Leucothrix mucor DSM 2157: one gene and its partner. The protein of the gene in region 2 binds, or shares a complex with, the protein of the main gene of each other region. Links are inferred from orthologs where the notes say so. Each region holds a gene or a part of one and is shown on either strand. Other genes may lie near its edges.

Region 1 (3,707 bases), 4.7 Mb from region 2 along the record:
AACAAATGGAAGGAAGCGGTTGATGTGCTACACAGCACCAACAACTTCCCAGAGGTTACCGGACGTATTTGTCCGGCACCTTGCCAGGAGTCGTGCACCTTAAACCTGACGAGTGAACCAGTCACGATCAAGTCTATCGAGTGCGCAATTGTTGATAAAGGCTTTGAAAATGGTTGGATTTTGCCAGAAGTTGCGCAAATAAAATCAGGCAAGCGAGTGGCGGTTGTCGGCTCTGGTCCTGCGGGTATGGCGGCGGCGCAGCAATTAGCGCGAGCTGGTCACCACGTGGTGCTGTTTGAAAAAGAGTCTCGTATTGGCGGATTGATGCGCTTTGGTATTCCAGACTTTAAGCTGGATAAATCATTGCTGGATCGCCGGATGAAGCAAATGGCGGCTGAAGGTGTTGAGTTCCGTACTGACACCTGTGTCGGTGTAGATATCAGCACGAGTGACTTGTTGGCTGAGTTCGATGCAGTTGCATTGACCGGTGGTTCTGAAAAGCCACGTGATTTGCCAATTCCGGGCCGTGACTTGAATGGCGTTTACTATGCGATGGATTACCTGAAAGCCAATACTAAGTGGGTTCAGGGCGTACATGCTCGTGAGAACGTGATTTCAGCCGAAGGTAAGCACGTAGTGGTCATTGGTGGTGGTGATACAGGGTCTGATTGTATCGGTACTTCAACCCGTAACGGCGCGCTGTCGGTCACTCAGTTAGAGATCATGCCGAAGCCACCTGAGCATGAAGATAAGCAGCTGGTATGGCCTGATTGGCCAAACAAGTTCCGCACCTCGACTTCTCAGGAAGAAGGCTGCGAGCGCATGTTCTCAGTATCGACCAAGTCATTCATTGATGACGGTGAGGGCAATGTAAAAGCCATCGCTTGCGTCCATGTTGAGTGGGTAAAAGATGAGAAGGGTCAGTGGAAACTGAATGAAGTGGAAGGCTCAGAGTTTGAGCTTAAAGCGGATATCGTGACCTTGGCGATGGGCTTCCTGCATCCTGTTCATGAAAACATGATTGAGCAGCTGGGTGTTGAGTTAGACCCTCGCGGTAACGTGAAGGGTGAAACTGAAGGCAAGCAGGCTTATCATACCTCTTTAGATAAGGTATTTGCCGCAGGCGATATGCGTCGTGGACAGTCGCTGGTGGTTTGGGCGATTCGCGAAGGCCGTCAATGTGCTCGTGCAATTGATGAGTACTTAATGGGAAGCACTGTGCTGCCTCGTTAAACGAATTATCTCATCGAAATAAAAAAGCCTGTAGAATGCATTCGTTCTACGGGCTTTTTTGACGGCGACAATAATTAATTGAGTAATCAGGGTTTATGGCGGGTTTGATTCCACAGGATTTTATCGATCAGGTATTGGCGCGTAGCGATGTCATCGAAGTGATCAATGCACGTGTGCCTCTGAAAAAGCATGGTCGTGAGTATCAGGCGTGCTGCCCCTTTCATAATGAGAAAACACCGTCCTTCACGGTAAGTCCGACTAAGCAGTTTTACTATTGCTTTGGTTGTGGTGCGAGTGGTTCGTCAATTACCTTCCTGATGGAGTATGAGCACCTTGACTTTGTTGAGGCGGTTGAGTCGTTAGCCAGCTCAATGGGAATGCAAGTGCCTCGGCAGGAGGCTAAGCAACGCAGCCCGCTACAACAGAAGCAGCGCAAAGGATTAGAAGAGCTGATGGAAGAGGCGACTCGCTACTACCAGCAGCAATTGAAAAAAGCCCCTGCAGCAGTAGATTACCTGAAGCAGCGTGGCTTAAGTGGTGAAATCGCGCAAACGTTTAGTTTGGGTTACTCACAACAATCCTGGGATGCGGTGATTAAGTATCTCGGGAAAAACTATTCGCCACAGCAGATTATTGATTCTGGTTTGGCGATTAGCAAAGATAACGGTGGCAGTTATGACCGCTATCGTGATCGCATTATGTTTCCGATCCGGAACCGTAAAGGTCAGGTAATTGGCTTTGGTGGACGGGTGATGGGTGATGACACGCCTAAATACATCAACTCGCCGGAAACGCAGCTGTTCCATAAGGGTAATGAACTTTACGGACTCTACGAAGCACGAAATGCTACGCGAAAGTTAGATCGGGTGATCGTGGTTGAGGGCTATATGGATGTTATATCCTTGGCTCAATACGGCATCAGTTATGCCGTGGCGACACTCGGAACAGCGACGACCCGACAGCACATTGAAATGCTCTATCGCACCGTGCCAGAGATTATTTTTTGCTTTGATGGCGATCGGGCGGGAAAGGAAGCGGCGTGGCGTGCGCTGGAAAATGCTTTGCCGGTTTTGCGTGATGAAAAAGAGATTCGGTTCTTGTTTTTGCCGGAAGGTGAGGATCCAGATACGCTGGTTCGACGTATAGGACAAGAAGCATTTGAGGCCGGCTATGCGGAGGCTTCCTCATTAAGTAGTTATTTTATAGAAGGTTTAAGTAGCCGGTTCAATATTAGTAGCAATGAAGGCAAGGCTCGATTTTTAACCGAAGCAGGTGGCTTGTTAAAGCAAGTTCCGGAAAGTTTGTTAAAAGATCAGCTGATTGCTAATTTATCGCGCTTAACGGGGGTTGAGAAGCGGTCAATATTGAGAGGGCAGGGAGCCGAGCCGGAAGCGGTGCGCAGCCAGCCACAGCGCGCTAATCCCGGAAGTCGTAGACAAGTTCAGCGTACACCGATTAAGTATGCGATTACGCTCATCCTGTCACAGCCATCGTTGGTCGGGTTGGTCGAAAATCCCGAGCAGATTGCGTTATCTGGCCTGCCAGGAGCGGATTTATTGGCTACACTTATTGAATCTATAGAGGAGAGTCCTCATATTAATGCAGTGTCATTACTGGAACGCTGGCGCCACACGGATCTTGAGGCGCCGTTATTGCAATTAATGAAGTTGCAACCCGGCAGTGATGACGATGAGGTTTTGAAACAGGAGTTTCAGGACTGTCTACGGTATATTCGTACTCAGGCTAATGAACTACGGCTAGAAAACTTATTGCACAAGGATAGAAATGATGGGCTGTCGCAACAAGAAAAAAACGATGTTAATTTTCTGCTGCGACAAAACAAAGCCTCATAATATCGAGTCGCTGTGAGAGATGCTGTTTGCGATAGTCTGGTGGGTAAATAATGTATGTAATGCACTTTGGTGTGTTATCATACTCGATTAACTTTTTTTCGGGAACTCAGTTACATGAGTGGACAAGAGAAGCAGAAGTCTAGCTTAAAGTTATTGATTTCTAAAGGTAAGGAGCAGGGCTACCTTACCTACGCTGAAGTCAACGATCACCTGCCTGATACTATCGTCGATCCTGAACAGATCGAAGATGTTGTCAGCATGATTAATGACATGGGCATCAAAGTATTTGAGAAGGCACCCGATGAAGATAGTCTGAATCTGGGTGACGAGACAGTTGATGCCGATGAAGACGCAGCGGAAGAAGCCGCAGCGGCGCTAAGTAGCGTAGACAGCGACTTCGGTCGAACAACAGATCCCGTACGTATGTACATGCGTGAAATGGGTACGGTTGAGCTGTTGACACGTGAAGGCGAAATCCAAATTGCAATACGTATCGAAGAAGGCCTCTATGAGGTTCTAACATCTTTGGCTGAATTCCCGGGGTCTGCAGAATACGTTCTGGAGCGCTTCGAGAAGATCGAGCTGGAAGAAGTTCGTCTGACGGATGTTGTGAATTCATTT
Region 2 (4,720 bases):
GAACGCCTGCGCTACTTTAAACAAGCTCAGGTATTGCGAGTTGCGGCAGTGGATGTGATGAAAGTTCTGCCCTTGATGAAAGTCTCCGATCAGCTCAGCTGGATTGCGGAAAGTATTCTGGAATGCAGCTTTCAAGTGGCTTGGCACATGCTGGTGGACAAACATGGTGAACCCGGTTACCAAGCCGAAAATGGTGATCGACAGATAGCCAAATTCTGCATCGTAGCCTATGGGAAGCTGGGTGGCCTAGAGCTGAGTTATGGCTCTGACCTGGATATCGTCTTCCTGCATGATAGTCACGGTAAGCAGCAACAAACTGATGGCAAAAAGCCGATCTCAAATGAAGTATTCTTTGCACGACTAGCCCAACGCATCGTGCACATACTCTCTACCTTTACACCTAGCGGTCGCTTGTATGAAATTGATACCCGCCTCCGACCTAACGGTCACTCTGGATTGTTAGTGAGTAGTATTGAATCTTTTGAGCAATATCAGCAAGAAAGTGCCTGGCCATGGGAGCATCAAGCGTTACTAAGAGCCCGTGCGGTTGCTGGTGATGAAGAGCTGATAAGCGACTTTGAAGCACTGAGGCATCGCATTATTCAGCGACCACGCGAGCCTGAGGCTTTGATGGAAGCGGTATTATTGATGCGTGAGAAAATGTGGTCTAGCTACACCCACTCTCAAGCAAATGGTCTTCACTTGAAAAAAGACCCCGGCGGCATTACCGACATTGAGTTTATCGTTCAGTACTTGATATTGGCACACGCCCATCAATATCCGTCATTGAGCACTTACTCCGACAATGTCCGACTGCTGGAATGCCTGAGTCAGCACCAAATAATCAGCCAAGAGACAGCTCAGGAGCTAACGGTTATTTATTGCGGATTTCGCGATAAGCTACACCAACAGATCTTGCAGAATGGCAACTCTCAGACTCAAGATACTGAATACCTGACTTATAGTGAACAGGTTCGTGAGATATGGCAGGAAGTGTTCAAAACACCATCTGTCGCAGAGGTTATCGAGGAGCGTGGAATACGCTAACTGCTTGAATTTTAGACTACTGGCCTCAGACCAGCGGTATACGTTTATCAGGCCATGTACTATGATAGGAAGCAATTAGCCCACACCGGATGCTCCGGGTAAAACAAATAAAACGGAAAGTGCTTAATGGCCTATTTCTCACCCAGTCGTCACTCCGCCGGCCGTCAATCAGGTAAAGCCGTCATCAATTTATTGCTGATGCTGATCACGATTGTGGCTCTCATCGTAGGATATAAGTATTTACAGAAGAACGATCAGCTGAACTTCTCCACCAGTTCAATTATGAATCCGATTAAAAAAATCAACCCATTCAAAGATGACTTTGGTGGCTATGGAGTGCAGGTGATTGCGACCACCAGTCTGGCCGAAGGCAAGCGGGTAATGAACAAGTTTGCACAAGATGGTTACTCCGCATTTATCATTGAAACTTCTCGTCGCGGCAGCCCTTTATACTTAGTTCGCTTAGGCCCATATACGCGTGCCGAGGCGATTGCTGTCAATGATAAAATCAAGCGGCGCTATCAAAAAAGTCCATACGTTCGAGATAGTTTTGTTGCCTATCGCGACGAGTAATTTCGGTTTACACTAGCGCCCATGGAAAATGAAAGCTTTGAATCACTTCGTATCCCCCCTCACTCAATTGAAGCAGAACAGTCCGTTTTAGGCGGCCTGATGCTGGACAATCGTGCTTGGGACCTTATTGCAGACAAGGTATCTGAGGAAGACTTTTATCGACAAGATCACCGACTGATTTTTCGCTCGATTGCTGAGCTGGCCGAAGAAAATAAACCGCTTGATTGGATTACGCTATCTGAGTGGCTCAAGCAGCGTATGGAGCTGGATAATGCGGGTGGTACGGCGTATTTGGGTACACTGGCTAAAGACACTCCTAGTGCGGCGAACATTCGTGCTTACGCCGATATCGTGCGTGAAAAATCGGTTCTGAGACAGCTAATTAGTGTTGGTACCGACATTTCTGATATGGCGTTCAATACGGGTGACCGCGACAGTAAAGCCTTACTTGATGAAGCAGAACAGCGCGTTTTTAAGATTGCAGAACAAGGTAGCCGCCAGCAAACCTTTAAGCCGATCAAACAACTTCTGAAAGATAGTTTGGACCAGATTCAGCGACTTGCTGAAACAGACGGTAGTATCACCGGTACGCCAACCGGCTATAGTGAACTTGATGAGAAAACCTCTGGCCTTAACGCCGGAGATTTGGTGATCGTTGCAGGACGACCTGCGATGGGTAAAACCACTTTCTCAATGAATATCGCTGAGCATGTTGCACTGGAAGGAAAGCCGGTTGTGATTTTCAGTATGGAAATGCCTGCTGAGCAGCTAGTACTTCGTATGTTCGCGTCAAATGGTCGCGTGCCATTGAGTGATATTCGTACGGGTAAAATCCGCGAAGAAGACTGGCCTCGGGTTGCTATGGCGGTTAAAGCCTTTTCTAAAACCAAGCTATTTATTGATGACACGGGTGGACAGTCACCTACCGAAATTCGAGCTAAAACACGTCGCTTGGCACGCGAGCACGGTCAGTTAGGCGTAATCGTAATCGACTACTTGCAGCTAATGCAGACGGGCAACAAAGCCGATAATCGCGCCAGTGAGATCTCTGAAATATCCCGGTCACTGAAAAGTTTAGCTAAAGAGCTTAAGTGCCCTGTCATTGCATTATCGCAGCTTAATCGAAGCTTGGAGCAACGCCCGAACAAGCGCCCCATCATGTCGGATTTGCGTGAATCCGGTGCGATCGAGCAGGATGCGGATATCATTATTTTTGTTTACCGCGATGAAGTGTATGATGAAAATTCGCCGGAAAAAGGCCAAGCTGAAATCATTATCGGTAAGCAACGTAACGGCCCAATTGGTACCGTTCGCCTAACGTTCCACGGTAAATATACACGCTTTGATAATTTTGCACCGGATGTATATGTTCCAAGCTACTAAGACTAAAACCGCGAAATAAAAACTATTTAATTATGATTACATCGGCATTCATTAGAAACTATTTCACTGGGATTTAGTCTATTAATACCAGAATGTTTTCATTTAGTTAACACAAGGAAAAACTATGAATAACGGCATAACAAAAATCATGTTAGTTGCGACATTGGCTTCAGCAACTGCAATTGCGGGCTGCGCAGGGTCTACAATGAGTAACAGCGAGACCACAGCAGTTATCGGTACGATTGCTGGTGCGGTAGCGGGTCATCAGCTAGGCAAAGGAAACGGCAAAACACTAGCGACGATCGTGGGTGCTGGTTTAGGTGGCTATTTAGGTGCAAATCTAGGCCGCAACTTGGATAGCTATGACCAAAACAACATCAACACAAGCTTATCCAATACTCCGGATAATCGTCCAGTTAACTGGAATAACCAGAATACAGGTGCTAACTACACATTCATTCCAACGAACACTTATCAGGGCCAGGTTAATCAACAACCTGCACGCTGCCGTGATTACACAATGCGTGTGATGATGGATGGTGCTCCACAGAACGTACAAGGCCGTGCTTGCCTTGTGAATGGCCAGTGGGTAAATGCTAGCTAATTCTTGATATTTATATCAGATACTGGGTTTGGTTCTTTGTACTAAGCCCGGTTCTTACAGCTTTTAATTAGTCTTCAATCGTTCCGGGCGTATTTCCGGATACCCATCTTGACTCACCATTCAGTAGCTTCTCTTGCTTCCAAAATGGCGCTTTATGCTTTAGGTCTTCCATTAAAAAGCGACAGGCTTCAAACGCCGCTGCACGATGTGCTGACCAAACGGCGACTAAGACAATTGAGTCCGACGGGCGAATAACGCCAACACGGTGTGTTAGCAAAGTATGCTGGATTGGCCAGCGAGACTCCGCTTCATCCACAATGGCCTGCAACTGCTTTTCTGTCATCGCAGGATAATGCTCCAGAACCATCTCTGAAACGTCATCACCCTCATTCATATCCCGCATCGTGCCTACAAAGGTTGCGGTAGCACCATAGTTAGTCAAGCCTTGAAGTTTCTGATTATGAAACTCGCTAATTTGCTGCCATGGGTCAAAGGATTGCTCTTGGATTAAAATCTGTCGCATACCCTATCCCCCAGTAACCTGAGGAAAAAAAGCAACCTCATCACCATCATTAATCAGGGTTTGTAAATCAGCATACTCCTGATTGACCGCAACCAAGCAGGCTTCCGGTCGCTCAATATCAGGATTCACTTGCGACCAGAGAGACTCCACAGTCTGTGGGCTCTCTAGTGCAATTGTTGTCGAGGGATGACCAACCAGCTCACGAAGACTGGCAAAATATAATACTTTGACTGTCATCGTGTTTTCGCTCCGTTACTCAACCGTAACTGATTTAGCAAGATTTCGAGGCTTATCAACATCTGTTCCTTTAAATACTGCGACATGGTAAGACAGTAATTGTAATGGAATCGTATAAATAATGGGAAGTAGACTCTCAGGCACTTCAGGTACTCGAATAATATGAATATTATCCTGCGCTGTAATATCGGCATTTTCATCCGCAAAGAGGTACAAAACACCGCCACGCGAGCGTACTTCCTCAAGGTTTGATTTAAGCTTTTCCAATAGCTGCGTATTCGGTGCTGTTGCCACAATTGGCATCTCACTATCGACCAACGCCAAAGGACCGTGCTTGAGTTCACCTGCAGGGT

Evidence for each region. The genes of interacting proteins can lie anywhere in the genome.
Region 1: the proteins of dnaB (region 2) and dnaG are in contact, whole or in part, in a crystal structure (PDB 2R6A), measured with the Geobacillus stearothermophilus proteins. The link is inferred for Leucothrix mucor DSM 2157 from one-to-one orthologs. Residues at the interface, in WP_033016901.1 of Geobacillus stearothermophilus: Ser13, Glu15, Ala16, Gln18, Glu91, Leu92, Asp94, Ala95, Val96, Pro97, Thr98, Ala99, Ala100, Asn101, Tyr104, Tyr105, Ile108; in WP_049624496.1 of Geobacillus stearothermophilus: Lys456, Leu457, Leu458, Pro459, Ala460, Asn463, Ala464, Leu467, Leu535, Leu536, Ile537, Ala538, Gln544, Glu545, Asp548, Tyr549, His552.

Annotation. Positions count from the first base shown.
Region 1 is NZ_ATTE01000001.1:4,810,273-4,813,979, forward strand. Bases 709-3,707 are described here. They hold dnaG (DNA primase), read left to right. Parts: upstream 709-1,328; coding sequence 1,329-3,086; downstream 3,087-3,707. Other genes in these bases: LEUMU_RS0122080 (glutamate synthase subunit beta), read left to right, coding at 709-1,233; rpoD (RNA polymerase sigma factor RpoD), read left to right, coding at 3,201-3,707. In the rest of the region: more of LEUMU_RS0122080, read left to right, coding at 1-708. UniProt on the Escherichia coli protein: RNA polymerase that catalyzes the synthesis of short RNA molecules used as primers for DNA polymerase during DNA replication.
Region 2 is NZ_ATTE01000001.1:133,231-137,950, reverse strand. The notes cover bases 981-3,822. They hold dnaB (replicative DNA helicase), read left to right. Parts: upstream 981-1,641; coding sequence 1,642-3,003; downstream 3,004-3,822. Other genes in these bases: LEUMU_RS0100635 (molybdenum cofactor biosynthesis protein MoaE), read right to left, coding at 3,675-3,822; LEUMU_RS0100640 (glycine zipper 2TM domain-containing protein), read left to right, coding at 3,128-3,607; LEUMU_RS0100650 (SPOR domain-containing protein), read left to right, coding at 1,174-1,620; glnE (bifunctional [glutamate--ammonia ligase]-adenylyl-L-tyrosine phosphorylase/[glutamate--ammonia-ligase] adenylyltransferase), read left to right, coding at 981-1,047. Outside these bases: more of glnE, read left to right, coding at 1-980; more of LEUMU_RS0100635, read right to left, coding at 3,823-4,130; moaD (molybdopterin converting factor subunit 1), read right to left, coding at 4,134-4,367; glmS (glutamine--fructose-6-phosphate transaminase (isomerizing)), read right to left, coding at 4,383-4,720. UniProt on the Escherichia coli protein: The main replicative DNA helicase, it participates in initiation and elongation during chromosome replication. Travels ahead of the DNA replisome, separating dsDNA into templates for DNA synthesis.